One region of the Cernens ardua genome, then DNA from elsewhere that is predicted to be linked to it. Evidence: riboswitches for the same ligand, from Rfam matches in the RefSeq annotation. Region 1 holds a riboswitch; the other holds the start of a gene.
The links. A riboswitch is a leader RNA that binds a small molecule or an ion and turns the genes downstream of it on or off. The one in region 1 is predicted to bind FMN.
Positions count from the first base shown of each region.

Region 1 (16,024 bases):
GGGCTGTCCTGCGGTACCAAAACCACTGGCAAGACCCATTATTGATGTCATGAAGGACGGGCAATTCCTTTTTGCTTATTATCCGGAGAAAGCATGGCTGCTACGTTCTTCTATCGAACGTTGTGCTGCGGCAAGGCTGGCTCAGGAAAGTAACCAGAGCATTGTCAATACGCTTGCGGAGCGTTGAAACTCAGGGTCACAGGACTCGTGGAACCTGTCAGCGTAGTAGAGCCCTGTGCCCTGATGTCGGCTTAAGCTTTCGTATCCCACAGGTCCCAATGTGAGGGAGTGAGCGCATCCTCTACCGTGGTGATTCGCAAAATGTGACCCAATGCAGGGTGCGGTGGGCGATGTACAATCACGTCTTTTGCCAGTAGGGCTTTTTGTGCATTGCTTGCGTCTTCGGCACTCTGAAATCGTACGGCGACAAAATTGGTGGCACTTGGCAGGACTTCCAGCCCTTTACTTTCAAGAAGTGCCGTCAGTTGGGCTCTATTTTTCTTGACCTGTTCGATATGGGCATGTACTTCATCCTGCTCCAGGACCATCATTTCGGCAATTGCGAGTGAAACCGAGGCGACGGAATAGTGTATGCGTGCTTTCATCAGAAGCTGGATAACATCTTCGTTTGCAATAGCGTACCCAACACGTAGCCCTGCCATCCCATAGGCTTTTGAAAACGTACGTAGCCGGATAGCGCCTTCAATTGGCGTATTGTCCTTTTCTTCCTGAAATTCGTGATAAGCCTCGTCCAGAATTAAAGTCGTATCTGCAGGGAGGCGGTCCTTGAAGGTGCGAATCTCGGCGCTGGAAAACAGGTGTCCGCTTGGGTTGTCAGGATTGGCGAGATACACGACACGGGCCTTGTGTTGTTGTGCAGCCTCAACCAATGCATCCAGGTTTGGTGCCAGTAGACCAGGCCCTTCTTTATAATGTGGTTCGATCAGTTGGCATCCTGTGCTTTGGGCAAAATAACTGAAAGTGGGATATGTGCCTGCTGCAGCGATAGCAATATCGCCCGGTTCACAGAATGCTCTCAGGCATAGTGCAATCAGGCTGTCTGCCCCTGCATCTACAATGATCTGATCTGCCTGAATATCAAGTAGCGCGGCAAGTGACTGCCTCAGATCATAACACTGAGAGTCGGAATAGCGGCGTGCCAGGGCGGCTACATTATCGCCATACATTTTGCGCAGCGACTTATGAGGCATATCGAGCCCTTCATTTGAACCCAATTGGTGTTGCAGGTGCCGCCCGAGTTTTCGCTCCAATGCTGCCAGCCCGGGGAATGGATTGTGTGGACCTTCACGGTCCAAATGTGCTGCAAAGGAACGCATATCTCCTCCGATATATCTGCTCGGGAAAACCCTATAAAAGCGCGACCCGATAGGTAAATTGTGTAGGTGGTGAATTCGACCCGATATTCCGACGTTTTCAATCCTGATTTGCGTTATCGACCCTCAATTCATCACTGTCAAAAGTACCGTGCGTTTCCAGTGACAAAGGGCGCTGCCCCGGATGATAGAAGCGCATTTCGAGCCGATAGGGGTAGAGTGTCTTGTGGGGTAAGCGGATTGGCATACGGTTGAACATTCTTGCTTGAAGAAGCCATTGATTGCTTTCGAGACCTTCGTTGTCCTTGGGTGCCCACGCGACGACGTGCGGCGCATGATCCAGATGAAGCAACCCATACACCAACGCGTTTCGAAGCTGTTCTGAACGGATGGGCGCATGTTTTGCCTCTGCATCGGGGCCATAAATGAGAGGTGGGCTTACCATAATGAGCTGATTGGATGCATCCTTGCCCCAGTGAGCCGCGGCTGCCAGCTTGAGCGCCATCTCGGCACCGGTTTGCGTAATCGCATTCTGATGGCGCATCTGAGGGGGAAGCGCATTGCTGATACAGCCGGATAATGTCAGCACTATCAGGCCAAGCAAAGTCGGCAGGAGGGGTCGGATAACCTTGTGAAATCGATTCATTTTCGCCACCATGCCCAAGCCAATGTCAACCAGCCAATAATCAGTAGAGTTCCCCCCACTGGTGTTACAAATGCGAAGGGCATCAGATTAGTCAGCGCCAGCAGGTAGAGTGAACCGGAGAATAGTAGGGTACCAATAATCCAGCAGCCCAGTGTTAGACGTGGCAGTTCTTCAGAGTTCCAACCAGCCAATAGCCCCATGAGTGCGATAGTCTGCCACATTTGATAATGAACACCCGTTTGATAGGCATTCAGCATTTCTGCGCTGAGTCTGTGGCCAAGTGCATGTGCACCAAATGCACCAAGAATAATCGATAAAGCGCCACTTAACGCGGCCAGAACCCAATAGGGGCGGCGATGATCGGTTGACACGGGGAACCTCGTTATTCGCTGATATTCGAATCCCTTGATAAGACAAGGTATCATAGCGCCTTTCAGACCATTAAGCAGTGTTCACTTGTTTTTTTGGTTGGAACAAGTGAAGTATTTCAGTCAATCTTTCATGGTCAGTCGGAGTAATGTACTTCGGGAGGATGTGCATCATGCAACTTTTATTGAATGGTGAAATGCGGGACGTTGATGCGAAAACAGTCGCCGAACTCGTATCCAAACTGGATCTTCAGGGGCGACGTATTGCTGTTGAAGTCAACGAGCGAATCGTTCCTAGAGCCAAGCATGCCGATACACCCATCAAAGCATCGGATCGCATCGAGATTGTTCATGCCATCGGTGGTGGTTAATGACTTTGCGCATGTTAATGACTGTGTGCTCATTAACAATGAAGTGCACGATGTAATTCGATGATGTGATACCACCGGTGTGACTCTGGACCTGGCGGGCGTTTGGACAAGATGGTCAACACTATGAATCTTCAACCCCATGAATCTTCAACCCCAGGGATCATCAATATTATGGATGATCAGCACTATAGGCTTCACCATTTCACGTCGTCCCATGAATCGCTTCAAAGAGAACGATGTTCAATAGAGCGACGATAAGTAATACCCGGAATGTAAACATGTGTGTAAATCACTCAAAGTGTTAAAACATTCAGGTGTGAAATACATTGGAATGTAGAGCGTTTGAATATAAAACACCGCTCGCCTCTCAGGAGATTCGAATGAATACCCCCCTTTCGCAGAAAACAACCGTTCCTGCTGATACTTCACCACTGATGGCACCTCTGACCATCGCAGGTCGGGAGTTTGGCTCACGCTTGCTGGTGGGTACCGGTAAATACCGTGATCTGGATGAAACAGCGGCTGCCATCAAGGCGAGTGAAGCCGAGATCGTGACGTTTGCCGTACGCCGGGCCAATATTGGACAGGATCCGGATGCACCCAACCTGCTGGACGTGATTAGTCCCGACCGCTATACCCTTCTTCCCAACACAGCGGGTTGCTATAACGCACGCGATGCGGTGAGAACCTGCCAACTGGCCCGGGAGCTGCTGGATGGCCATTCGTTGGTCAAGCTTGAAGTCCTGGGTGATGAAAAAACGCTTTACCCCAATGTGGTAGAGACGCTCAAGGCCGCTCGTGAGCTGATCGATGATGGCTTCGATGTCATGGTCTACACCAGTGATGACCCTATTGTCGCTGCCGAGCTTGAGTCCATGGGGGTTAGCGCTGTGATGCCCTTGGGGTCCCTGATCGGTTCCGGCCATGGCATTCTCAACCCTTATAATTTATCCCTTATTATCGACGCCGCTCGTATTCCGGTACTGGTAGATGCAGGTATTGGCACGCCCTCGGATGCTTCTCTTGCGATGGAAATGGGCTGCTCTGGCGTTCTGATGAACTCAGCCATTGCACATGCCCGTGACCCGATCATGATGGCCAGTGCCATGCGTAAGGCTATCGAGGCAGGCCGTGAAGCATTCCTTGCCGGTCGAATGCCGCGTAAGGCCTATGCGGCGGAGGCGTCTTCTCCACATGAAGGACTTATTCAATCGTGAATTCAGACAAGGATACTGCCGCGAGTGCAGAACCCCGTGAACTATCTTCCGATAGGCAGGAAGAAGTGAAACATTCTGCAGATAGCCTCACAGGCAATCTCGATGAGATCAAGTCAGAGGCGTCAGATGTAAATCAGGAAAGACACCGTGGCATCAAAAGCTATGTGCTTCGGGCAGGGCGCATGACTGCTGCCCAGCAACGAGGTCTGGAGCAAGTATTTCCTCGGCTGGGTCTGACACTGGATCAGGGGCGTCTTGATCTGGATAAAGAGTTTGGCAGGGAGGCGCCCAGGGTGGTTGAAATCGGCTTCGGCATGGGGGCTTCGTTGCTTGAGCAGGCCCGTGCCATGCCTGAAAAGGATTTTATTGGTATTGAAGTGCATCCTCCCGGGGTAGGTAAGTTGCTGGACGAAATTGACAAGGCCGGAATCACTAACCTGAGAGTATTTCGTGAGGACGCGCTGAAGGTACTGGATGATTCCCTTCCGGCACACTCCATTGATCTGGTGCAGTTGTTCTTCCCGGATCCATGGCCCAAAAAGAAACATCATAAGCGTCGTATTGTGCAGATGCCTTTCGTGAAACGTATTCACCGCGTTCTTAAGGAGGGAGGGGCATTTCATATGGCGACCGATTGGGAGGCCTACGCAGAACACATGAGTGAGGTTATGCAAGCCGCAAGTGGTTTTGTAAACACGGCTGAATCAGGGCTTTACGTGGAACGTCCGGCATCCCGGCCATTAACCAAGTTCGAGGCAAGAGGCGAACGCCTTGGGCATGGGGTATGGGACCTTATTTATCGAAGTGTGCCTTATGAAGGAGAGGCGTCCTGACGCCTGACAGATAAATCATGCGGTATTTTCGCCATCGTGATAGAACTACCACTGCCTTTCCAGATAAAGAGGGACAGGTGGATTCCTCACGTTATTTTGACAGTCATAATCGGCCACTCATGCTGAACCGTTTCATTATCGTCACGGTCATCACGATTGTTGTAGCGCTGGGGTACATGGGGAATTATTACCTTGGCGAGAATACCGGCAAGCATACGACCTGGTATGCCCTGCCTCTCATGTGCTCCCCCTTCCATTCACGTTGTATGGCATATACAGGCGTTAGTGAACGGCTCGGGTTGCGACTGCACAGCGAGGGCAATGGGATTGTGCAGGCCGACGCTTTCTCAAGCAATCTGGATAACCCACAGTTCGAGTTTCGTTTATTAAGCCTTGGACAAGGGCCTGCTCGAATCATGAAAGGTGTACGAGTTATCAATGACCATCAGGCTCAAATGCAGCTTTCCGTGGATGAATGTGTCTCTTCTGTAGTCAGATGGCGTATAGAGCTTCGGGCCAAAGCAGGTAATCGTCTAATCGGCACATGGACAGATATCTCTCGTCCCTGCGTGCATTAATGTCGGTAAGAGGGCGGCTTATAGGTTGATTCTCCACTCGAATTATGAACATGCTGAATGAATGTCCACAATTGACAAGCCCCTCTTATGTCTGCATGTGCATAACTCTGCATGTATAAAGGCACAGTAAAGACTAAAATGCATAATTATTTTGTTTTTATTATTCAATGGGTTATACGTTTTTTTAGTCTTTTTATAAAAATGGCATTGGACAAATGAAGCTTTTATGGTTCTAGGAACCCACAGCAGAGTGGAATTACAAAATAACTGTCCACCAAGTTATCCACAGGAAGTTGTGTTTATACACGGGAATAGCCTGTGAATAACTTCTTTCTTTATTTTGTCGGTTTAGCTGCCATCAGGTTCAGGTGTTTGCCGCTTTAGTGACCTTTTGTTTTTCCACTGATGAGCTTCATGCCCCATCAACATTAATGACCCTGCCAGTATCAGGGCAGCACCCGGCCAGAAGGTCAGACTCGGAATCCCTCCAAATACAAGCCAACCCAATATCAGGTTAAGTGGTAGTTTGAAATCATCAAAAGGCTGGAGATAAGCAGCATCGGCCAACGAATAGGCACGCGTGAGGAAATACTGGGAGGCCGCTGTGCAAACGCCTGCAAGGATAAGGATTATCCAGTTTCCTGAATGCGGTAGTCCATCGCCGGAAGAGGCATATAGTGCCAGATTAATAGGTGTCAGCATTAGCATTAGATAGATGGCAATGCTTGAGGCACTTTCAGTACGTGTGAGCACTTTGGTAATCAGTGACGTTCCCGCCCACAGGCCCGCTGAAAGGACAGGGAGTAGAGAGTAGAGGCTGAATGCCTGTGACCATGGCCTGATAATGATGATAGCGCCTACAAACCCAATGACGGCTGCCATGATTCGGGCAGGGTTAACGTGCTCGCGTAAAAACAGCGAGGCACCTGCCAGTACAAAGAACGGGGAGGTCATGACCAGCGCGATAGCTTGCCACAGAGGGACATGCGCTAGCGCAATAATCCACACTTGTACCCCTCCCGCTGCCATTAATACTCGCAATAAATGCATCCAGGGGTGGTGTGTTTTCAGCGCCTGTATCCCTAGACGATAGAGCAGCGGAAAGGAGAAAAGAGTTGCCAGCAGATATTGCCAAAAGGCAATAGACGCTGAACCGATGCCTTCCACCATACCTGCCCATTGCACCGTAATATTGACGCCAGCATAGCTGATGGCTGCCAAAATCATGAGTAGTGCACCCTGAACAAAATGAGATGAGTGAATGGGAGAGTAATTCGATGATGGCACATGCACCTCTCTTGGCAACGATTTGATCGTTAACACCGTGGTTCGCAAATAGTGGTGGAAAAATGTTTTTTACGGCGCGAAGGAGGGGCCTACCTGTGATGTGCAGCCGGGCTCTGGAATGGGACCTTGCGCGCTCTCTCTCATCCGGACTTTTACCGTCGGCGTTGGAATTACACCAACTCTGCTGACCCTTGAAAGGCATGATATTCATGATTCAAGGCGCTCGCGGGCTTCAGGCCGTGCCTGTTACCGCCGGTGGGGAGTTTCACCCCGCCCCGAGAACGTCTCCTCTACAAGCCAAAAACAGTCTGTATGTCATCACTGTGGAGCGGCTTGTCAGAGGAGGGAGCTAAACACTGTTATCATTAACAGTAATGGCTCCAAAGGTAAAAAGGCAAGGCTTATCAAGCCTTGCCTTTTATCATATCGCATCAAACAAGAGGATTACTGGTCGTCGTTATCCTGTTGATCGGTGCTTTTTTGATCATTGTCGTCGGTTGGGTTAACCGCCATCAGATCTACCTTGAAGATCAGTGTTTCATTGGGGCCAATAGGACCTACGCCCGCCGGGCCATAAGCCAGGTTGGAGGGGATATAGATTTCCCACTGGTCTCCCGGACGCATCATTTTCAACGCTTCCTGCCAGCCGGGGATCACTTCATTTACCTTGAAGGTAACCGGTTGTCCGCGTTTGTAGGAGCTGTCGAACACGGTGCCGTTGATCAGACGCCCTTCATAATTGACGCGAACGGTATCATCTCCAGTGGGTTTTGCACCCTTGCTGTCGCCCGATTTAAGTACTTTGTATTGCAGACCATCCGCGGTAGTTTTAACGCCGTCTTTCTTGGCATTGTCGGTCAGGAACGCTGCGCCCGCTTTCTGGTTGTCCTGACTGGACTGCTCTTGTTTCTGACGCTGTTTCTGAATCTGCTGCTGTTGGAACTGGCTCAGCACTTGCTGTGCCTGATCCTGTGTCAGCTTGGTATCGCGATCAGCATAAACATCGTCCATCGCCTGTTTGAAAGAGTTCAGATCGAGCGAAGGATCAATCTGTTTCAGGTTCTGGGCAACACTCATCCCGATACTGTAACCGACTTTCTGATCAGTGGTTTTGGGTGCGGCATTCGAAGACGCATTGCCGTCCTGATCGGATGAATGTGAGCAGCCCGCGAGAGCTGCTATCAGAACACCTGTTGCTGCGGCGCTCACCAGCTTTTTCATGAAAACTCCTTGAGTAAAACCTTTCATAAGACAAGGTGCCAAGGCACCTTACACTGGGCATAGTACCCGTTAGATCATTGTTATCAAAAAACGTTATCAAAAATCACATTACCATTCAGGGGTATGAGTACTGAAATCATGGAATAGTTCCCGTTCCCCACAATCTTCCGTACACCATTACCCTGAAGATGAAAACTGTGTCAGATCTTATCACGGGCGAAATGATCAGGTCATTTATTCGCTGCCATTCCCCTCATTTGTGGTGTCAGTGTCTGCGATGTCTGTGTCGCTTGCCTTCAACCCGCTGGGGTATATTCACGATGGGCAATGGGTATTTGTATAGCGAGGATATCGTTACAAAGGCTCATCTAGAGTGTTAGCGCTTTTTCCCTTATGGTTTCGATCATTTTTTCATATTTCTCGCCGAGTGTTCCTTGCCATTGAGCCCAAAGCGATTCATTGGGTATCTCTTTTTTCCATGGAATGAGTGCCAACTGATGCAATGTTTCCTTCTCGGCTTCAAGCTCGGCGTCCTTTATTTTCTGACGAAGGGGTAGAAGCCGTGGCTCTGCTTCAGAAACAGGTTTTAAACATCGGCGTAGCTCCCGCAGGCGAGCCGTTATCTGCCGCTGCCATTCATGCACATCCTGTAAAGGTTCCAATGATATTGGAGACTCCTGATGGCGTTCCAACCAGCATAACCAAAGCAGCTCCGGTACATCGATACCTGCTTCATCCTGAAGAGTCAGTGCTGTAGCTGAAACCCCTGGCAGGCTATAGAGCCTTAATGCAAATTGCCAAAGGGCGGATACGCGCTGTTCGTCTATTGCATCCTTCTCCGGTATATCGTTAGGCGAAAGCGTTGTAGATGAGACTCCGTCAGAGCCTGAAGATATCGTCATGAAAAGCCTCTTTGTCGTTACGATAGGGGGCTATAACGTGGGCGAGACAGTCCGGCTACTTGCCATCGTTCATCCGACGAACGTTCGTTATTTGAACGCGCATTATTTAAACGTTCGTTGTCCAAGAGAGTTAGCCCGTTCGAATCACCTTATTCTGATGTAGAATGACACGAAACTCTATAAAACACTGGTGAATAGGTGTGGGTTAACCGACTTTGTGGATGCCTTGGATGTAGGGGCTGGCCTGTTTCCGTGATCCTTTCAAGATCTCACGGGGATCAGTGTGTAGCCCCGACTATACCCTCTATTCACCGTAATTTGCTGTAACGCTGAGGTACTCATGATCGCACTTCGCCAATTATCGCTCCTTCGGGGCGGTGTCACGCTTATCGAGGATGCCAACCTGATCATCAATGATGGTGAAAAGGTGGGGATCGTCGGGCCCAATGGAGCGGGGAAGTCGACACTTTTCAAGCTGTTGTTGGGTGAAATGGGTGCGGATAAAGGTGACTGCGAAATCACCAATGGTACTCGTATCGCCCATATGGCCCAGGAAATACTGGCGCGCGATCGTTCCATTACCGAATATGTGCTGGATGGCGATCATCGTCTGCGCGAGATAGAGCACGATATGGAAACGGCGCTCGCTCAAGGTGATGATCTCCGTTATGCAGAGTTGTTGGGCGATTATGAACAGCACGATGGTTATAGCGCCCCCTCCCGTGCACAACGACTATTGGTGGGGTTGGGCTTTACACAAGCGGATCTTGAACGTCCGATGAGCGATTTCTCTGGTGGTTGGCAGATGCGTGCCAATCTGGCCAGAACCCTCTTCATGCCCTCCGACTTGATGTTGCTCGATGAACCTACGAACCACTTGGATCTGGATGCGCTGTTTTGGCTGGAACAGTGGCTGGTCAAATATCCCGGAACGCTGCTGCTGATTTCACACGACCGCGACTTCCTTGATGGTGTCTGTGGGCGGATTTTGCACTTTGATCATCGCCATTTGGTGCTGTACAGCGGTAACTATTCTTCCTTTGAACGAATGCGCGCCGAGCAATTGGCGAGTCGTGAATCCGAACGTGCGAAACAGGAAGCACGCAAGGCGGAACTGGAAGATTTCGTGCGGCGTTTTCGTGCCAAGGCGACCAAGGCGCGGCAGGCCCAGAGTCGCTTGAAAATGCTGGAACGCATGGGTGAAATAGCCCCGTTGCGTGCGGAGTCCCCCTTCACTTTTCGCATTCAGGCGCATGAGAAAATTTCTACCCCGCTGCTCTCGCTGGATCAGGCGAGCGTGGGCTATCAGGGGGCGCCTCTGTTAGAGAATGTGCGGCTTTCCCTGTCTCCCGGTGATCGTATTGGCCTGCTTGGTCCTAACGGTGCGGGTAAATCCACGTTGATCAAGGCCCTTACAGCGTCACTCCCCTTGTTGGCGGGAGAACGTGTGACCGGTGAACATCTTAAATTGGGCTACTTTGCACAGCATCAGGTGGATACGCTTGATCTTTCGACCAGCCCATTTGTACACATTCAGCGTATGTCCCCCATGGCATCGGAGCAGGAAATACGTAACTTTCTTGGGGGGTATGATTTCAAAGGGGATGATGCCTTTGCGCAGGTAGAAAACTTTTCGGGGGGTGAAAAAGCCAGATTGGCCCTGGCTATCATCGCATGGCAAAAACCCAACCTGCTACTGCTGGATGAGCCGACCAACCACCTTGACCTTGAAATGCGAGAAGCATTAACCGATGCGCTGACTCAATTCGAAGGCGCGGTCGTGATTGTTTCCCACGACCGCCACTTGATGCGCTCTACCGTTGACCGCTTCTGGTGTGTTGCAGATGGCAATATCTCCCCATTTGATGGAGACCTTGAGGACTATCACCGTTGGTTGAAAACACGTCAGTCGTCAGCCAAAACTCAGTCTCAGTCTCAGTCTCAGTCTCAGTCTCAGTCTCATGTCACAGGAGCAGGAGCAGGAGCAGGGCAATCTGCGCGCACATCGCCATCATCGTCAGTCTCTGATGGTGAAGCCTCTCATGAAGCCCATGCATCAGAAGATGTGACGGAGACAAGTGAAGGAGCACAAGAGGGCGTTTCTTCAAAACAGGCTGCTTCACAGGCAGAGGAGCCCCGTGTTGACAAGCGTCAGCAACGTAAGGAAGCCGCGGCTCAACGAGCCCAGCTCAAACCCTTGACCAAGGCTCGTGATGCTGCAGAGAAAAAAATGACGTCATTGCAGGAAAAGTTATCAGTACTTGAAGAACAACTGGGGGATGATGCTCTTTACCGTCCAGAGAACAAGGAAAAACTGGTCGAGTTAACACGTGAGCGTGGTGACATTGGCGCCGCACTGGAAGAAGCTGAGCTTGTATGGCTTCAAGCTGAAGAAGCGTTGGAAGAAGCCAGAGCCTGATTGAAGATGTTCCGCATGATACGGGGGCAGACAGAGAGGGTATTGAAGGATAAGCTTTTACGATTAGCGTGTGGCAAGTCACAAATACTCAAGGAGAGAGACCATGCAAAACAATCGACATCGATTTCTTACCACGGTCACCGATCAGAACACTTCCACGAGGGGAGAATGCAGCATCAAAGCAGGCAAAGTGAAAGCGTTAGCATTGTGCTCTGTCGGAATCTCCGCTGCTATGATGCTGACTGCATGTTCGAAAGCCCCGAGTCATCGTGATGTAGAACACGCTCACACTACGCCGCCGGCAGTGACGCAATCTTCTTCGCAGTCCTCGGCACAGGCAGGAGCATCAGGCTCTGCCAATTCTGCGGGAGCATCCGCGAAGAAAGGCTCGGGTGCATTTACATCAAGTCAGATGTCCAGTCACCCTGCCTCATCGTCAGCGAGCCAGGGAGCTTCCGACTCCGCATCAAATGCGTCTGTCTCAACATGTCAGCCCAACGAGCTCACGCTGAAGCGTGTAAGCGGTGACGCAGGCATGGGTTCCGTGTATGAAGGCATTGCATTTACCAATACGGGGCATCATGCCTGTATCTTATCGGGCACCCCGGGTGTACAAAGGGTGACGACGTCAGGCGAAAAGATCAGGCCCAATGTAGCTGCCAAGCCAGCGACTAAACAATCCGGTAAAGATGTTCAGGGAGGCAGTATTACGTTGCAGCCCCAGCAATCCGCTTATGTCACATTAGGATTGAATAACCTGGCACCGGACGGATCGCCTTATGTACCAAAACAATGCAAGGCCGCCAGGCTGGCAGAGGTACAATTTACCTGGCAGGGCAGTCATTCAGTGGCTCACATGAAGCAGCCTGGGTATGGATGTACAACGGGGATTGATAAATTGCAGGTACAGCCATTTACGAGCCAAAAGCCCGCTGTATAGACCTCTATGAGCGGCAGGATGATATCCCTCATAGAAACGCCAGCACTTCGACAAAAACGAGCGCTGGCGTTTCTTGTTGGGATGAAGTCTTTGTTCCTGTGATGGGGCGTGTATTGCCCTTTATGGATGTATTTGCTTTCTGTCAGCTTTCCAGCATAAAGGTGACAGGGCCATCATTCAGTAATTCGACTTTCATGTCAGCGCCAAATTGACCACTTTGTACTCGAGGATATTGCTCACGCGCTTTCTTGAGCAATAGATTGAAGAGTTGCTGGCCGTGCTCGGGCGTGGCGCCTTGAGAAAAGCCCGGGCGTAGCCCCCTGGACGTATCGGCAACCAGCGTGAATTGGGACACCAACAGGAGTTCTCCACCGCTCTTGGCTAGCCCCAGGTTCATTTTGTCGTTTTCATCAGAAAAAATGCGGTAATTGAGTAGTTTGTGCAGAATTTTATCGACCTGGGCTTCACCGTCTTCTTTTTCCACCCCTATCAACGCCAACATGCCGTGGCCGATTGCCGCAATTTTTTCTCCTTCGACTGTGACTGATGCGTGTGTGACACGCTGAATCAAGGCTTTCATGTGAATTGTTCATTCCTTTTTGTGACAAGCAGTGCCGTAACTGGATATGGAAACTCTCTGATGAGTATTTCGTCTTGGCACTGAGGACAGGTGTCGAACTCTGATAATGACGTTTACCACCAGGACCAGAAGTGGTGTGCCGGGCCTTTCCCCTTACCAACCTCAAGCCGGGCTGAAGCCAAGAGCGCTTCCGTCATGAATGCTTTGGCATCCCGCATTGCTTCGCCCGTCGTGGCTCGTTGAGGGAGTAATGCAGCCACGGCTGAGGCCAATGTGCAGCCGCTTCCATGCAGATTGGGTGTTTCTACTCGAGGAACCGAAAGCCACTCTACCTTACCTTCAACCAGCATCACATCTGGGCTTTCTGCCCCTCTTAGATGCCCTCCTTTTAACAAAATATTAGCGGGGCCCAGCTGTTTTAATGCGGGTAGCATTGAGGCCATGGCATTTTTATCCTTGGGGGGCTTGGTTCCCAATAATGCCGCTGCTTCCGGCAGGTTGGGCGTGATGACATCCGCTAGCGGCACAAGAATATCCCGCACCGCCTCTAACCCGGCATGATCGACCAGCATGTCACCACTTTTTGCGACCATTACCGGGTCCAGTACCACATAACGTGGCTGGTAATACTCCAGTGCCTGCTTGACGATCAGTGCTGTCTCTCTGTCAGCAATCATGCCAATTTTGACGGCATCTATCGAAATATCTTCAAACACACTTTCCAACTGCGCTTTGATCATATCCCCCGGGAGCGCATGAATTTTTTGTACTCCCTGCGTGTTCTGCGCAAGCACCGCTGTAATGACACTCGTGGAATAGGCTCCCAATGCTGAAAATGTTTTGACATCGGCCATTTGACCCGCGCCACCGCTGGGGTCAGTGCCTGCGATACTCAAAAGATGAGGAGGTGAGGTGGTTTGATTCATGTGTTATCAATTAGTCGTAATGAATATAAAAAAACATGTTCTATCATGAAGCAAATCATTGATGAGGGGCCGAATCAATAACTCTTTTACATTAGAAAAATATTTCATTAAGACGTATAAAGTGTGTGGTTATTTAAGTGGTACATGCCGAACATTCGTCATACTTGTCATTTTCCGGGGAAGGGGAGTGTCAATAAAATCCATTAATATCAATGGGTTAGTGTTTTTGCAAGATAGCTTTGTGAATGTTTTTTTATATGTTGAGCTGCGTATTGCTGTACCAGCTACACGCTAACGAAGCATTCACAGCACCTTTTCATGATGGTTTTGTTACCCTGATTTTCAGACAAATGTAGGAAACTTAGAAAAAAACAAAGTCTTCACCTAAGGTTGCTTTAAACTTGAGAAGTGCGACAATGTGACGCATAGTGATCACCGTTTAGAGGGCGCTAGCCATTTGGAAGGCGTTTTAACGGAGGTTGTTCACCCTTTTGCAGGAAACTGGCAACGTTGGTGACAGCGATAAAAGTATTACCAACAGGTGCCATTGGTTCACGTGAAAGTAGGAATATTACGTGTTCCGTCAGTGCTGAATGTTCATCATCGTGGTCAGGCATATCGTCGGTTGGGTGATGGTGAGCAGGTATTGGGGTGAGTAGGTTTTAGGTAGTAAGTAGCAGATAGTAGGTAGTAGATAGTAGGAAAAAAATAGTAGGTAAAAGATTAGTAAGTGAATGTCAGGCAAGTGAAAGCTGTATAGAAAGTCAGACAGAAGTGAATGGCGAGCAGCAATAGCGGGTTAAAGATAAAAACGCGCACTGTTGCAAACCAATAATAGAAGGCTTGTCAGGTTCTCTTAGAATCTTTCAAGTGAACAAAAAAGGCCGCAATAGGCCCGGGTACAAGGCAAGTACCCTGACTTGATGAGTGAATGTCGATGATAGCGCAATACTGGGCAATAACTGTCTTCGTACTCGCAACCCTTGCACTACTGGCTTTTATGGTTGGTGCAGCCAGCCTTCTGGGTGGTCGAGCATGGGGGCACGAGAAAAATACTCCCTTCGAATCCGGTATCCTCGGTGCAGGATCCGCTCACATCCGATTCTCGGCCAAGTTCTACCTTGTCGCCATGCTTTTCGTCATTTTTGATATTGAGGCCCTTTATCTTTTTGCCTGGGCCGTCTCTATTCGTGAAGTTGGCTGGCAGGGTTTGATTGGCGCCGCCATTTTCATTTTTGTTCTGCTGGCAGGTCTTGTTTTTGACTCCCGCATGGGAGCGCTTGACTGGGCTCCGAAGCATCGTGAACAGCTGGCTAATCAGGCGCGACACGAGTCCTTCTGATGAAGGCTGGATCTGTGCTGTGCAACTTGCAATCAGCATTGGATAGCGAAAGTGACCAAGAATGTCAGTCAGTTAAAGAAATAATCGATTGAGTGGCCTGAAGCCGGGTGAAAATTGCCTTTCAGGTCAAGCAGAATCAGGAAATATCGTAGTGAGGCGATCTTCATGTCATATAAACTGACGCGCATCGATCCGAATACGCCAATGGATGAAAGTTATCCCATTGGGCAGAAAGGAAATGCAGACCCTACCGAAGACGAAGTGCATCGCAATATTTTTATGGGGAAACTCGATGATGTATTGAGTTCTGCCGTGAATTGGGGAAGAAGCAATTCCCTGTGGCCTTATAACTTCGGGCTTTCCTGTTGTTATGTGGAAATGACCACGGCCTTTACTGCTCCTCATGATGTGGCGCGTTTTGGTGCAGAGGTCATGCGTGCTTCCCCCCGTCAGGCTGATTTCATGGTGATTGCCGGTACCTGCTTCATCAAGATGGCACCCATTATCCAGCAGCTGTATGACCAAATGCTGGAGCCCAAATGGGTTATCTCCATGGGATCATGCGCCAATTCCGGCGGTATGTACGATATTTATTCTGTTGTGCAGGGCGTTGATAAATTCTTGCCCGTTGACGTTTATATCCCCGGTTGCCCACCTCGTCCTGAAGCCTTCCTGCAAGGATTGCAGCTACTACAGCAGTCCGTTCGTGAAGAACATCGTCCACTCTCCTGGGTGGTAGGTGATCAAGGTGTTTATCGCGCAGATATGCAGTCTCAAAAAGAGAAACTGCGTGATCAACGTATCAAGGTGACCCAGTTACGCACCCCTGACGAAGTTTGAGCCGAAATGAGCGAAAATCCCTTTACAACGACGCATGGCCCCATCATGCCAACAGGGTTAGACACCCTGCCCGTAGTGGAAGCGCTTCGAAACCATTTTGGTCCTGATCGTTTTCATTTTCAGAATACCCTTACCGGTATGCCGGTACTCTGGATTGCGCGTGAAGATCTCCTCGACGTTATGCGTTATCTTCGTCAGGGAGAGCATGCGTTTGAAATGC
Region 1 is NZ_JBPCZH010000003.1:165,366-181,389, reverse strand. It holds gene LMG33818_RS07510 (murein L,D-transpeptidase catalytic domain family protein) at 1-187, shown strand, start outside; gene LMG33818_RS07505 (pyridoxal phosphate-dependent aminotransferase) at 252-1,337, opposite strand; gene LMG33818_RS07500 (hypothetical protein) at 1,435-1,980, opposite strand; gene LMG33818_RS07495 (DUF423 domain-containing protein) at 1,977-2,351, opposite strand; gene thiS (sulfur carrier protein ThiS) at 2,522-2,719, shown strand; gene LMG33818_RS07485 (thiazole synthase) at 3,100-3,936, shown strand; gene trmB (tRNA (guanosine(46)-N7)-methyltransferase TrmB) at 4,119-4,769, shown strand; gene LMG33818_RS07475 (hypothetical protein) at 4,847-5,347, shown strand; gene LMG33818_RS07470 (DMT family transporter) at 5,696-6,574, opposite strand; FMN riboswitch at 6,763-6,921, opposite strand; gene bamJ (BamJ family beta-barrel-assembly machinery protein) at 7,079-7,855, opposite strand; gene LMG33818_RS07460 (TIGR02444 family protein) at 8,224-8,757, opposite strand; gene LMG33818_RS07455 (ABC-F family ATP-binding cassette domain-containing protein) at 9,098-11,176, shown strand; gene LMG33818_RS07450 (DUF4232 domain-containing protein) at 11,280-12,116, shown strand; gene dtd (D-aminoacyl-tRNA deacylase) at 12,259-12,696, opposite strand; gene thiD (bifunctional hydroxymethylpyrimidine kinase/phosphomethylpyrimidine kinase) at 12,810-13,622, opposite strand; gene ndhC (NADH-quinone oxidoreductase subunit A) at 14,554-14,964, shown strand; gene LMG33818_RS07430 (NuoB/complex I 20 kDa subunit family protein) at 15,130-15,804, shown strand; gene nuoC (NADH-quinone oxidoreductase subunit C/D) at 15,850-16,024, shown strand, end outside.

Region 2 (16,024 bases), on a different contig from region 1:
CACGGACATGAACTCTTCGGCTTGATCATAACGACGATCATGGTCCGCCAGGCCGCTTTCTCCCATGGCACGTGCTGCACTGTCCAGATAGCCGGTCACGATATTCCACCCAACCCGGCCTCGTGTCAGATGATCCAGCGTGGAGAAACGCCTTGCGAAGGTATAAGGCGTTTCGTAACTCAAGTTCACTGTAATGCCAAAACCCAAATGCTGCGTCACGCTAGCCATCGCCGGTACCAGCAATATGGGATCATTAACGGGCAGCTGAATTGATTCCGCCGCCGTCAGATCGATATTTCCCTGATAAACATCATAAACCCCAAGGATATCTGCCAGAAACAGGGCATCAAAACCGCCGCTTTCCAGTGTTCTAGCCAACGATTGCCAATATTCCAACGTGTTATATTCAATCGAAGTATCACGCGGATGTGCCCACAGGCCGTGATTGATATGCCCGACACAATTCATATTGAATGCGTTTAGAAGTACGGGCTTGCGATTCTTCTCTACAGAAGCCGCCATAGCAGTGTCCGATCAATTAAAAATGAATGTCGATACCTTACCTCAAGCAACAGGTATGCCACTCATAACGCATTGTTTTAAAAGGAAAGAAAGGAAACCCAGGGGCAATTGATGAAAGAAAGGCAACAACTGAAAAAAGAAGTGTCGGATTCTAAACAGACAGGAACAGACAACGTGAACCTGTAAAGATGAATCATAAAAAAACGAACCCTATGGGGGTTCGTTTTTTAGTGTCAATGTCGCTCCTGGATTCACCCGGAGCATTCATTTACGTAATCAGGCAGAAACCATCGCATGGGTGGCAACTGTCTGAATGCAGGCTTGCGCGGCTTCCTGCCCTTTCTTGATGAAATGCTGTTGGAAGAAGTTCGCATGATCCGCATGTTCATGGAAGTGATGAGGCGTCAAAACGACAGAGAACACGGGGACTTCAAACTCCAGATTAACGTCCATCAATGCCTTGATAACAGCATCTGAAACGAAATCATGACGATAAATACCACCATCCACGACAAACCCTGCAGCCACAACGGCAGAGTAGCGGCCGCTTTTTACCAGCTTCTTCGCCAGTAAGGGAATTTCAAAAACACCCGGTACTTCAAAGCGATCAATATCATCACGATTAAAGCCCTGGCGTTCGTACTCTTCAATAAAGCCCACCCGAGCATTGTCAACGATATCAGCGTGCCAACCGGCCTGAATAAAGGCCACACGCGTACCACCATTATTTGTTGATTCCGAAGACTGGGTGAAGGGGGTTTCAACAGACTGATTCATGGTTTTCTCTTCCTGTTTTCTCTTCTATTAAGAAGAATCCAGAGGGCCAGAATCAGGGCTAAAACAAATGACGAGCCATCACTTGCGTGTTGGTGTATTTCGACATTGCTTCTCTTTCATCCGGACTTTAACCGTCGGCTTCGGAATCTCACCGAATCTGCTGTCCCTGTAACGAAAATGGCTACAGGCGCTCGCGGGCTGACGTACCTCTTTACGAGTACGATTACCGCCGGTGGGGAATTTCGCCCCGCCCTGAGAACATTTGCGTAGCATCATTTCAATGATTGGCTACGTAGTTATTACTATGCTCGTACTAGACGAAAGAATCAATCCTGTGTCTATAACTGTTTACTATGAGTTATATCCCAAAAGGTATTAATGCGGCTTCGATCTTTTGCACTATCCCTCCTTTTCCTTTCTCGTTCTTTTCCTTTCTCGTTCCCCTCCCCTGCATGCTATTTCAGCGTCATATTGTTCTTTAAGAGGAAGGTACCGTCCTGCATTAACCTTGTCTCTGCAGGCTCAATCTACCACTGGAGTCGAACAATCTCTTTACACAGGACAACTTGGCCCCTCGATAAAGCGCCACCATTTTAAAAGCCACGTTATTCACCGTAGTTTCATAAATACGATCAATATGACTTGTCATACATCGAATTTTATCTGACCATTGTCAGATAAATCACATTACAAAGATGATTAGATATGACAACGGATCAACATTCATCGGTGAGCGCTTCCTCCAAATACTCAAGGAAAACCTTCGGCACCACATCTGTTTCGCCCTCGGACATTGAAAAGATCCGGCGCTTTCAACGTGCTGTCACAACGGAAGTAGGTGCACTGGATGCTTCATTCCTGGGACGGGGGCGCCCATTGGGGCCTGCACGCGTCATCAATGCCATCGGCAATGGAATCACAGAGGTCGCCAATATTCGTGACTATCTCAAGCTGGATTCAGGCTTGATGAGTAGACTGCTGCGTAGTCTGGAGGAAGAAGGCATGGTGAACGTCACGCCTTCAGAAGCAGACTCACGGCGTCGATGCGCACATTTAACCGCACTGGGTAAAGAGGAATATATTGCTTATGAGTCGCTTTCCAACCAGCGCATTCAGGCACTGCTGGAAAAGCACGCCCACCCTGAAAAACTAGTGGCTGCAATGGCGCTAATCGCCACAGCGTTAGGACGGGAGCAGTTTGAATTCAAAGCGGTAGATCCGGCGGATGTTGAGGCCCAACGCTGTATGCATGCCTACTATGATGAATTGGCGGCCTGCTTTCCCCAGGGATTCGATGTATCGCTGTCATGCGATCCTGACCAGGCCGATATGCGCCCGCCCAAAGGTAGTTTCGTACTGGGATTTTCCGATGGCTGCCCGATTGCCTGTGGTGGTTTGAAGGGAACAAACAAAGGCTATGCTGAAATCAAGCGCATATGGGTAGCGCCTGAAGCAAGGGGGCTGGGTGTTATTCATTCACTCATGAATGTTTTAGAGGAAACAGCCAAATCGCTCGGCTATTCGAAATTACGACTGGATACAAATAGTGTATTGATCAAGGCGGTTTCGTTTTATCGCAAGCATGGCTGGCATGAAATAGACCGTTTCAATGATGATCCGTATCCGGATCTGTTTTTTGAAAAAATCATTGCGCCCAGCACGGAGTAAGGAGACGAAATAATATGCGCGAAATAGTGTGCTTCTCAAGATAGCGTAAAGATATCGTCTGAATAATAGGGAAAAGGCTGCCGACACTGTTTCTCACCTTACGGAAAAAGTGCGGTCAGCCTCTCTCAATCCCTCATATCCGCCCATCTGCTTTTCTCAGGAGCGACTTTCCTCGAAATCTACCTTCCTCGAAAACTATCTTCCTCGAAATCTACGCTCTCGGCATCAACCTCTCAGACGAATATCTCAGAGAAAACGTTCACCTCTAAATCCCGAAACGAGCACACATATCGACATGCATTAACGGTTACGCAGATATGCTACCGAACGATCACCGACAATTTGAATAGCGCACACTGCCACAATCAATATAGCAATCACAATCGCCATCACTGTGGTGTCATAGCGTTGATAACCATAGCGTATGGCCAAATCTCCCAATCCACCGGCACCGATCGCACCGGCCATGGCAGAGGCACCAATCATCGCTACTATCGTAATAGTGAAACCACCGATAATCCCCGGTAATGCCTCAGGAATCATCACCCGAAAAATAATAGCCAAGGGTTTTAATCCCATCGCCTGAGCGGCTTCTACCACACCGCTATCCACCTCACGCAGACTCACTTCTACCACTCGCGCAAAGAAAGGCGTTGCACTAAAGCTGATGGGAACGATAGCGGCCCATACTCCAATGCTCGTACCCACTATCAAACGCGTTAATGGAATAAGGGCCACCAACAGAATTATGAAGGGGGTTGCACGAAAGGCATTGATCACCCAGGCCAGAGGGCGGTTCAGCCAAGTGGCCTGAAAGATACCGCCGCGCGCAGTCGTCACTAACAGGACGGCCAGCGGAATACCGATACACCAGACGATAATACCGGACACAATCACCATGGTCAGTGTGTCTTCACCTGCATTAAGGAGATCACTCCACATGCCGTCATACATAGCCCAATACCTCCGTACTGACATCCAGGTGGCTCAACGCTGTGTGAATGTGATTCATGGATACCGTTTCCGCATCAATGGCACCTTTAGGGGTGATACCAAATAACAGGCGACCTTGTGCATGCCCCTGAAGCCGATCGATGTTGCCACTCAGCAGATGCGCATGTTGCCCCAGGGCATTGGCAATGGTGAATACGTCCACATCGGCATCGCCACCGTGCTGGCGCCCCACGTCCAGTTGCAACACCAAGGTGGGATGATCCTTGTCACGCTGCGACTGTACTCTTTTCTGTAAATCAAAGGGTAAGGTAACCTGCAGCGGTGCCAGCAGTGTTTGTGTCACCGAATCCTGAGGTGTCCCGAATACACGCCAAATGGGGCCCTCTTCACGCAATTCCCCCTGATCCAGAACAGCCACACGATCACACACTGCACGGATCACAGACATCTCGTGCGTGATCAATACAATTGTTAATCCCAGCCGTTGATTGATATCACGCAAAAGATCAAGGATGCTGCGTGTGGTAATCGGATCCAGTGCAGAAGTAGCCTCATCACACAGCAGAATTTCCGGTTCCAGCATCAGCGCCCGTGCGATACCTACGCGCTGTTTCTGACCACCGGACAACCGTGCCGGGTATACATCGGCCTTTCCTTCCAGGCCAACCAGTGCCAAGAGTTCATCTACACGCTTTTTAATGGCCGATGAATCAAGACCCGCGGCACGCGCCGGAAGTGCCAGATTCTCGAAAACCGTTTTGGAGCGAAGAAGATTGAAGTGCTGAAAAATCATACCAATACGTTGACGCAACCTGATAAGTTCCGCACTTTTCAGCGTATTGATATTGGTGTTATCGATTTCAATTTCACCACTATTGATATTTTCCAGACGATTAATTGTACGGATCAGGCTGGATTTCCCGGCACCACTGCGCCCAATAATGCCGAATATTTCCCCCTGACGAATGGTCAGGTCGATGTGGCGTAATGCTTGTACCGGGCCAGACGAGGCCTCGTAATGTTTGGATACATCACGAAATACAATGTGCGGTCGCCCCACCTCCTTCTGAAGGTCAGGCCCATATCGTAGCCGAGAAGCATCGAGGGTAGGCGGCGTAGAAGCCCCGTGTGGATAGGCATCCGTAGGCGTGACCCCATCCTGCTCTTCCGCACTCAACAGATGGTCATAAGCACCACCATTCGAGCGTAATTCATAGTTGGACGCCATGCATGGCCCTCCTTGGTACAAACCTTGTAGGCGACTCAGTGGGTCACTGACCACCTCATCACTCAATATGTATGTACTTGGGCAGGGGCAACTTTTGTGCCAAGGGTAACGTTTTGATTTATATGGAAAATGGTCTGAAGGCTGGTCGACAGGTGCCGAATTATCATCAAAAAAGTGAAGCAGCTGATGTTTTTACAACAGTTTAGTCACATCTGACAGAAGAGCGGCTCACCCACCTCCCCTGATGATATCGGCCGATAGCCGGATCGATTCGCCTCATACAGCGAATCCACAACTGAGGGTATGACAATCGCTATATCTGCGCAGTTTTATCCAGGCAGGCCTATCGACAGTCAATACTGGGATTGGCACATGAGCGGCAGCCTTACGTGTCACTCACATGGGCAGGCGTGTTAGGGAAAGCCTGTTTGTCACCTTGTATGATGGTCATTCCGACAAGGACCAGCACAATGGAAACAACCGCCAGGTGCGCAATACTCAAATAGGCAATCAATTGACCGCCCACCGTTGCCCCAAGAAATATTCCCACATTACAGCAGCTATTGATGGCCGCACTGGTCACATCCGAAGATGCAATACGGGTCGACATGGCACCCGACATCGCAATAGGCACCATGGAAGAGAACCCGGCTCCCCAAACAATCGCCCCAATAGTCACCAATGAGATTGACGAGTGGGCAAAACATACCGGCAACATTCCCAAAATCATTGCGATAGCCCCCGCAAAAGCCCCACGGCGAGGGTTCCTGTCCACGACCTTGCCTGAATACCAGACGCCCAACAGGCTTGCGAAACTGATGATCAGCAATACCAGTCCGATCCATGCTTCTGCCAACCCATGTTCTACCAGTATGGGTGCCATGAAGGTATAGAGCAGGTTCCGCGCTGTAAACATCACGGTAGTGACGGAGATCGCCCAAAAGAACGTTTTGGCGGCTCCCGTGATCGGGGCCTGGGATTTACGTTGACTCTCTTCATCTTCAGCAGAAATCCGTGGTAAATAACGCATAAGAAGGAACATGCCGATCAAACCAATCAATGCGGTGATCACCAGCGTCAACCGCCACCCGATCCAGCCACCCAACGCCGCCGTCGCGGGCATGCCTACTACCGAACCGATTGATGCCCCTGAAAATACCAGTGTGATGGCTCGCCCCCTGTATTTGGCACTTACCATACGGGCGCCATAAGCAGGCGCCATTGACATTGTTATACAATGGGCCACACCACCGATCATTCGCCCCGCACACAATATCCAGAAGTTGGGCGCAACGGCGCCAATCAGGTTACACACCATATAGGCCAGTGCAGCGACGACCATCATCCTTTTGCGATCAAAAATACTGGAGAGGCGTGTCAATGGTACAGCACAGACCGCCACAATAATGGCGTAGGCACCCATGGCCAAACCTACATGGCCAACCTCCATATGAAAGGTCTTGGCGATGTCGAGAATCAGTGCAACGGGAGCCAATTCTGTGGTCAGCGCCATAAAGGTCGTGGCGCAGAGGATCATCAATCCACGTGAATGTTCTTTTGAAAGTTCTGCGGTAAACATGAAACGGCCAGTATGAAAAATGTCTGAAGTGAAGAGGTCTGGATCGGAGAAAAAGAATCACGGCGAGAGTAATTTTCAAGCCTTTGTAGAGTGCTATTTTAAGGAATTACTCACCCTATGCAACGTACCCAGGACGGCCCCGGGGGTTGCAGACTTCTAACATATTCCCTTGCAAAAGAGTGATAATAGACGGCATTTTATAGTGCGAGGTTTCAAAAAAAGCAGTTATTACTATCGGCGCGCCACTACAGGAATCTCTTAGTCTGTTACAATCGGAATGTCCATTCATGACTCACCCTGATAGATCACACTCTTTTTGACGTTTGCAGCACAGCCTCGACCGCATCAATGTTATGGACTTCGCTGCTACAGCGCCTGCTGACTAGTCAAACATGGGCTCTTTCATCTGGTGGGCGGGTATATAACGCCTCAGGAGCACGTAGCTCCTTTGTACACTTTCTGATTTACAATACTGGATCCCTTGGGGCCAATATTCATGGAGATTAGTTTGAACGTGCCACTGAGCTACCCCTTCGAAAAGAAGCTGATGCTTTTTTCCGGTAGAGCCAACCCTGCCCTCGCTGAAGCCATCGCCGATCAGCTTTCTACCCAATTATCCGATGTTTGCCTGAAAACGTTCACCAGCGGTGAAATCTATTGCCGCTATGACGAATCTATCCGCGGTGCGGACGTATTTATCATTCAACCCATGTGTGCAAATGCAGACACCGGGGTGAATCCAAATGATGCCTTTGTTGAACTCCTGCTAATGATCGATGCCGCTGTGGGCGCCAGTGCGCGGAGCATTACTGCCGTAACACCATGGTTTGGCTATTGCCGTCAGGACAAGAAATCCGATGCACGAGAACCTATCTCTGCACGTATGGTGGCACGTACGCTGGAAACGGTCGGCGTGAATCGTGTATTGACGATGGATCTTCATGCAGGTCAGCTTCAGGGATTCTTTGGTGTCCCCGTTGATCACATGACATCATTGATGATGCTGGCCGACTATTTTTCACAGGTAGAAGACAACATCGTCGTCGTCGCCCCCGATGCAGGGCGCGTAAAACTAAACAAGCAGTTTGCTACGCGCATCAAGGCAGGGCTCGCCATTCTGGACAAGGAACGCCCACGCCAGCAAGAGGCCGAAATCACGCAGATAATCGGCGATGTCCGCGGTAAAACAGCCATTATCATCGATGATATTATTGATACCGCAGGTACATTATGTGCAGCGGGTGATGCGGTCATGGCCGCAGGCGCCAATAAAGTATTGGCCGGTGCCTCTCACCCCGTTCTAAGTGGCAATGCCATTCAGCGGCTGGAAGCCTCACCTTTTGAGCGTATTGTTGTCACTGACAGTATTCCCCTTCCCGAAAATGCACCCAGTAAAATCGAAGTGCTCTCCTGCGCATCATTACTTGCCAATACAATTGGCAAGATATTTACAAATCATTCAGTGAGTGCCGTTTTTGGTGGGAAGAATCACTTGTTTTAGGCCATCACACAACAAATATTGCTTATAAATCACGTGGGGAAAATGTGATCAGTGAATAAATGAAAACACTCCATCCATAGTCCATCTTGAGAGAGGGGTTCGGGGGGAGTGTTTTTTGTTTCAAATAATAAAGGATCAATACGATGGTGCGCGCATTAATATTGATAGACTTGCAAAAAGAAATGGAGCGACGCATAACCGAAGGAGTAGATTATGTGGGCAACGATATTGCGACACATACCACGGCATTGATCAGTTCATGGAGAGAAAAAGGCTGGCCCATCCTGCATGTACAACACCATTCACATGACAAAAATTCACCATTTCACCCGGATAAAACAACAGCCGAGCTAGTCGACTGGGCAATACCTGCCTCTGGTGAGCCTGTTTTTATCAAGCATACATCATCGCCTTTTGAGTCGACCGCTATCGATGAATGGCTACAACAGCACCATATCGATGGTGTCACGCTTGCGGGTGCAGTATTAGGCTTCTGTATCAGCTCCACCACGCGTTCAGCGCATGACAAAGGCTATCAGGTCCAATTGGTCAAAGATGCTGTACTTACCTTTGGATTGGTAGATCATTCGTTAACTGCACGACAAATATTCGACGTTGAAACCGTCCTGCTCAGTGACTTTGCTGAATGGGTCAATACAAAAGAACTCATACAATAAAAGGCGTGGTATTCTCGATTCCAATAATTTTATAAGAAAGCTGTATTGGAACATAAGAATCCAACGTTATAGCGTAAAAACTCAGTCTTTTTACCACGAGTATTTTACGTTATGGTTTTTCCGCACCGGAAGATGCATCTCAACCTCTTTTTCTACCCCGGCGGCCATCATGAGGCCGCCTGGCGTTTCAAGGGCACTCCACCTGAAAGCATCAACGATATACGTTTCTACCAGCAATTGACCCAACGCGCGGAACAAGCCAAGTTCGATGCCATTTTCCTGGCGGATAGTCCGTCCCTCCCTCATGATGTCCGCTATACCAGTCGCCCCCGCATTGAACCACTCACGTGGTTGTCGGCGATCTCCTCGGTCACATCGCAGATAGGTCTGATCGGTACCGCCTCTACGACCTACTACGAACCTTTCAATCTGGCGCGCCTGTTTGCTTCGCTGGATCACTTGAGTGCCGGGCGTGCAGGCTGGAACATTGTGACCACCAGCGCACCAGCGGCGGCAGCCAACTTTGGTCTCGACGCACACCCTGCCCATGAAGAACGTTACAAGCGAGCGGAAGAATTTATCGAGGTCGTCAGTCGCCTTTGGGATTCATGGGAAGAAGATGCCATTGTGGCAGATAAGGCAGCGGGTATTTTTGCCAATACGGATAAAATCCACCCCATTGATCACTATGGCCACTATTTTGATGTGAAAGGCCCTCTCTCAACGTCGCGGACCCCACAAGGTCGGCCTGTTTATGTACAGGCCGGTTCTTCCCCCGAGGGGCGCGACTTTGCCGCACGCCATGCGGAGGCAATTTTCACAGCACACCAAACGTTGGAGAGCGCACAGGCATTTTACAAGGATATAAAAAGTCGCGCCCAGCAGGCTGGCCGACCATCAGGTATCCCTCTCGTCTTGCCCGGTGTCAGTCCTTTTATTGCAGATACGGAGGTGGCGGCGCAGCACTTGGAAGAAGAGTTCAACGAGCTCATTCAACCGGAATATTCACTGGGTATTTTGAAAGCTCAATTGGGAGTTGAATTTGGCCTTGAAGACCTCGATCGCCCTGTCGATATTACCGCCATCAATGAGGCCAGCCCCCTGGCAAAAGCCAGCCGCTTTCAGCTGATTACAGACATCGTACGCCGTGAACAACCAACGCTTAGGCAACTAACACACCGATTGGCGGGAGCGCGCGGTCACATTGTGGTTACTGGCACACCGGAACAGGTCGCCGATCATCTTGAGCAGTGGTTTGGACAAGGCGCCGCGGATGGTTTCAATGTCATGCCTCCCTGGTTCCCCGGCGGTTTCGACCGGTTTGCCGAGGAAGTGGTGCCGCTTTTACAACAGCGAGGGCTCTTTCGGACAGACTATAAGGGAAGTACGTTGCGGGAGCATTACGGTTTAGCAGATCAATAGTTAACCTATATAAAGCTGTGATGGTTTGTGTCCAAACTCATTCCTTACTCGCTTACTTAGACAACATTAACTACATTGGCCCTTGAAAACCAAGATCAGCACCGACAAATCAAAAGTCACCAAGAAACCGGAATGCCACTGAATATGATTAGTCACCTGGATCATCTCGTTTTGACAACAGCCAATGAACAAGCGTGTATACATTTCTACGTTAACCTGCTGGGTATGAAGCTTGAGGAATTCGGACCGAAACGAAAGGCCTTTCGTTTCGGGGGCCAGAAAATCAACATGCATGTCAAGGGACATGAATTTGAGCCTAAAGCTCATACCCCAGTACCAGGCGCACTCGATCTCTGCTTCATTGCTGCTATTCCATTGGATGATGTCATCGACTCTTTGAAAAGGAAAGGCGCGCAGATTATTGAAGGCCCCATAGATCGAACAGGCGCAACAGGACCTATTCGATCCATTTACTTACGTGACCCCGACCTTAACCTAGTCGAGATTTCCGAGCTTAAGGCTTAATACCTAACAACTACCGCGTTTTTGATAACGTATTGGTCACAAATATCAAACTTCTTGATAGTGGCAAGTTTTCTAGGTCATATGCTAATTGATAGGTCACTAAAAACACACCTACTACGCTTTTTTTCTAAGAATCGTGGGAAGTCGCGCTAAAATATTGCGGAGGTATATAGCCTTTGAACTCAGGATTGGCCTCTATTTTTTGCTTGAAGAATGGGGAGTGGTAAGCGTCAACGATCGCTTTCACGAACGGTTTATGCAGACTGGGCTGATTTACTGCCACAACATTGATAAACGCAGGGTCACGCTGCTCCAGTGCCAACGCGCTGCTCAGCTTGAGTCCTGCCGAAATCACGAAGTTACCTTGAATGGCCGCATAATCCACATCCGGTAATGCTCGTGGCCCCTGGCTGGCATCCAATTGCACGAATTTCAGGTGATAGGGGTTAGCGGTGACATCACGAGGTGAAATCGAATCCGGCTTCGCTTGCTTATTGTAATCAATCCATCCAATACGATGCAGAATACGCAGTGCGCGCAACAAATTGACGGCTGTATCGGGCACGGCAATCTGCGCATTTTGGGGTGGCGTCAATACCCCTTTTTTGGGTGAGCCATCAGCATTTTGTGGCCCCGGATGTTTTTGTGAGAAAAGCCCCATGGGCGGCGTTGGCACTTCAACAATAGCCTTCAAATGGGTGCCATTCTGTGCATTGGTCGAGGCCAAATACGTCGGATGCTGCATAATATTGGCATCAATCTCCCCGTGCGCCAGGGCATCATTACAGGCTATTCCATCAGCAAACTCCTGGTACCGAATAGTGTAGCCTTCCTTCTTGAGCTGTGGCGCAATACCCTCCTCAAATTCCTGACGATAGGGGCCGGGAACAAACCCCATGCGAATAAGGTGAGTGTTGTTGGAACTTGTATCGTTTGAGTGCCCCTCGTGATCGCCGGAATGACATCCTGCCAACACAAAGGCAACAGTACATACCGTTGCTATGGTTCGCCACAAGGCTGGCCGCAACAAACCTTTTTTAGCGGAAGACAATCCATCAAGATTGCTACTCTTTATTGTTGTCATTCGAATAAATACTCTCAATTAAATGAGTGAATTGACGGTTCGGGTGAGCCGCCAGCACCCTTCAGCTTCCTTTACCCACACGATAGGAAGTGGGCGGGGGTGTACCGTTCACGGCAAAGTCACCCACCTGACGCTCACGATAAATACGAGGATTATGTGAAGTGATTGTGCGTGCGTTGCGCCAATAGCGATCCAGCCCCTTATTGCGCAAGGTGGCAGATGCACCCAACGCATCAAAGAGAATGGTCGCCGCATTAAGCACCAACTCCGTCACCACCGAGACTGTTGAATCCACTTCAACATGTGCACGTGTCTGTTCCTGCAGAAATACCTCTTCAGGAGCGCGATTAACTACTGCTTCGTAACTGCTTTGAATCGCACGTGCCGCTTGTAATACAGTGGCGCGTGAAGCATAGGCAGCAGCATATAACTTCCCGATAACCTGAAGAATCTGAGGGTCTTCACTGACTTTGGCAGCGTTGCCATTGGTATAGATACGGTCACGTTTGGCCACTTTTTCAGCTACATCTACTGCTTGAGCGCGGGCGATTCCTGCCAAGGAGGCCAAGTGCACAAGCTGAAAAAACGCAACGGAATACGGAAAACGCCCTTGGCCGGGTTTGATCCATTCAGGCGCCACAGCCACATTAACAAACCGGGTGGTACCGCTAGCCGTCAAGGCTTGCCCAAATCCATCCCAGTCATCAATAACGGTGACGCCTTCCGCTTCACGAGGCACCAGAACAGAGCTAGTCTCCTCTCCGTCTTGCACACCCACTGTAATCCAATCCGCAAAAAGCGAACCTGTGGTATAAAACTTTTCACCATTCAATACCGCGCCAGAATCGGTGCGATCTATATGGGTAATGAAGGTGCCGACTTTTGCCTTGTTCGGCCCCTCGGAAAATCCGGCACCAATAGAGTCTCCCTTCGCCAGTTTATCCAGCCAATAGTCACGCCATTCGCTGTGTGGTGCAGAAAGCACATCCTCCACAAAACCAAAATGTGAGCGCACAGCATTAACCACGTTGGTATCGGCCGCGCCCAGTTCGATCAACAGCGCAAAAAATTCTGGCAGGGTAGCGTCTGAACCGTTGTACTCTTCCGGTAAACGGACACGTAAAAAGCCCGATTCTCGCAGCCACTGAATTTCCTCATGGGGCAATCGGTGGTCGTAATCCCGCTCTACCGCTTTTTCACGAATACGATCAAAAACCGGACGCCATTGATCAGCCAAAGCCTCGTAGCGATCACTTGGGTCAGCACCCCACACATAATGAGAAGCCTCTTGATAGGAAGACTGTGAAGAAAGTTTTTCCGCAATACTCATATTCAATCCTGAATCTGAAACATGTGAAAGGTGACGGAATTGAACGTATCCATCCAGCTCCGCCCTAGAATGATTAGCGAATGCCTCTGCAGGTGGAATACCTCAGTATGCATCCGAGGTCCGCGCTGGAGGAATGGGTAACCCAAGGTTGTCTCGCAACGTTGTTCCCTCGTACTCCGTTCGAAACAGTCCTCTTTTTTGAAGAATAGGCACGACCTCATCAACGAAGTCCTCCAGCCCATTTGGTGTCAGACTGGGCATCAGGTTGAAGCCATCTGCTGCCCCCGCCTTGAACCATTGTTCGATATCATCCGCAAGTTGCTCGGGCGTCCCCACGACTTCACGGTGACCTCCCCCGCCCCCGAACGTTTCCAGATACTCGCGCAGAGTGAAACCGGTTTCCTTGAAACGGGCACGAATGGCATTGAAAAACGTGTGGCCGCCTCGCCCACCGTTGGGTAAGGGAAGATCCGAGGGAAGAGGTTTGTCCAGGTCCAGAATGGAAGGATCGATACCCAGCCTTCCCGCCAGGCGGTTGAGGTTATGTTCGAGAGGAATCATGGCGACCAGCTCCCGATGGCGGCGAAAGGCCTCCTCTTCTGTACCGCCCAGAAAATACCCCAGCCCCGGTATGATTTTTATGGCGTTTTTACCACGGCCTGCTTTATAAGCACCTTCCCGCAACTCATTGGCATAGGCTGTCGCCTCGGGCAAAGAGATAGAGGCTGAAAAGACGGCCTCCGCATATCTGGCAGCCAACCGACGTCCGTCGCTGGACCCTCCTGCCTGTAGAATGACAGGGTGCCCCTGCGGTGAGCGGGGTTGGTTGAGCACTCCATCCACCTTGAAGAATTCACCTTCGTGATGAACAGGATGCAGTTTTTGGGTGTCGACAAACTCACCGGTTAGCTGATCTGCCACCAGTGCATCGTCTTCCCAACTATTCCATAGCCCTTTTACAATGCGGGTAAATTCCTCGGCACGGCGGTAACGTGTCGCATGATCCGGCGTTTCACCCAGCCCGAATTTCTCCGCTGATGAGCTGTCTGCCGTTGTGACGACGTTCCATCCCGTACGTCCCTGACTTATCAAATCCAGCGTGGCAAAACGGCGAGCGATGTTATAAGGCTCGTTATATGTGGTGGATGCTGTGGCGATAAGCCCAAGGTGAGACGTTTCCCGTGCCAATGCTGCCAGCACAATCGTAGGCTCCAGAGCGGTAACGGGGCCGGTACCTAACGAAGACGTTGCAACGGAATCAGCCAAAAACAGCGCATCCAGTTTCCCACGTTCTGCAATGCGGGCATTGGCTAGATAATGGTCGAGACCCACTGTCCCTCTTGGGTCAAGCTCCGGCGCACGCCATGCTGCCTGGGCAAACCCTTGTAGAAAAACGTTGACGTTAAGATGTAATTGGCGGGCATAGTCACACGTCATAGCGCCTCACTTAACCTGAAAAAACGAGTCCTCAACAGTCATCTCCATCAATAATCATGGCAACCGTTACAGCCATTAAAACTGTTGGGAGGATAGGTCCATACTAGAGAACGACACTTTGACTTTGGAAATACCCAGTTAATGTTTGAATATAATCGGCAGGATTATTATTAACATCCAAATCATTATAAAAATGATGCACAGGAGGTGGGGTCAGTGTGTTGGGGCTGGAAACTGCAAGGGCTGAAATATAGTAGATGATGCAGCGTATGACTAAAAAGCATAACCCAACAAACACAATCAAATAAAAAATAGCCAGCCCGTATAACAAGGGCTAGCTATTTTATATATTCACGGAAAGAATATTTATATCGGATGAGACATTATTTACTCTTTCGAAAAAGCAGCCTCTCTGGCAACGATGGGTGTTTTAATCAGGGAAGGCCCATCACCGAGCAATACAATCGCCAGCAATCCAACGATCCAGAATGCAGGGTACTCCCAACCTCCATTGGCATTGGTGAAGAAGAAACCTGCAGGGCCATGCACTGTGAAGATAGCACCCAACAAGTCTGGAATCATGATCAATGCCGCCAGGCGAGGCCAGATGCCGATGATGAGGGCCAACGCGCCGACAATTTCCCAAATGATTGTAATATAGGCAAGCCATCCGGGAAGCCCCAATGACTGGAAGAACTGAACAGTGCCCGCCGGGGTGAAAACAAAGATTTTCAGCCCTGCATGTGCCAAAAAGAGAATACCGGTTGCCCAGCGCAGGATGAGAATCCCCAGGGATGCAGTACGTAAGTCAATCATGATTTTATCCTCTAAATTAATTATACGCGTAGTTTTAGCGTGTTTATCACTTACTCTCGAGTACGGCTGTCCTTCCCCACAGAACAGCTTTTTTTCTTGCGTTCCCAGTAGAGGGGGCACTACATCCCCCTTAGGGCGCCATATCACTCATTAGCGAGTAATAGGCGAGCATTTATCCACTGAGTAATATCCCGTTGCATTTCACTATTAAATTCGTGATCACAGGGATAGGGGCGAAGTTCATGCGATACACCACATTCACCAAGTAACCGATCAGAACGCTCTGCCAACGAGTAGGGTAATTTACTGTCATATAACCCATGCGTTACCAAAGCATTCAATGGATACTGTTGAATGTTCTGGGGAATCAGTGGCTCGATTTCAGGTAGAATCCGCCCTGAAAAAATACCGATCCCCTGAACACTCTCCGGATGTGTCAAACCAACACTGGCACTAATAATCCCTCCCTGGCTAAAACCAGCGATGATGGTCTTGTCAGGTGAT
Region 2 is NZ_JBPCZH010000006.1:72,218-88,241, forward strand. It holds gene LMG33818_RS10830 (LLM class flavin-dependent oxidoreductase) at 1-522, opposite strand, end outside; gene LMG33818_RS10835 (6,7-dimethyl-8-ribityllumazine synthase) at 799-1,299, opposite strand; FMN riboswitch at 1,404-1,563, opposite strand; gene LMG33818_RS10840 (bifunctional helix-turn-helix transcriptional regulator/GNAT family N-acetyltransferase) at 2,005-2,967, shown strand; gene LMG33818_RS10845 (methionine ABC transporter permease) at 3,268-3,921, opposite strand; gene LMG33818_RS10850 (methionine ABC transporter ATP-binding protein) at 3,914-5,149, opposite strand; gene LMG33818_RS10855 (MFS transporter) at 5,535-6,728, opposite strand; gene LMG33818_RS10860 (ribose-phosphate diphosphokinase) at 7,243-8,229, shown strand; gene LMG33818_RS10865 (isochorismatase family protein) at 8,373-8,906, shown strand; gene LMG33818_RS10870 (LLM class flavin-dependent oxidoreductase) at 9,018-10,328, shown strand; gene LMG33818_RS10875 (VOC family protein) at 10,461-10,853, shown strand; gene LMG33818_RS10880 (MetQ/NlpA family ABC transporter substrate-binding protein) at 10,981-11,937, opposite strand; gene LMG33818_RS10885 (acyl-CoA dehydrogenase family protein) at 11,999-13,267, opposite strand; gene LMG33818_RS10890 (LLM class flavin-dependent oxidoreductase) at 13,370-14,704, opposite strand; gene LMG33818_RS10895 (DoxX family protein) at 15,092-15,520, opposite strand; gene LMG33818_RS10900 (alpha/beta hydrolase) at 15,664-16,024, opposite strand, start outside.
Region 2: linked by a shared signal. The riboswitch ahead of LMG33818_RS10835 (6,7-dimethyl-8-ribityllumazine synthase) and the one ahead of LMG33818_RS07470 (DMT family transporter) in region 1 are both predicted to bind FMN.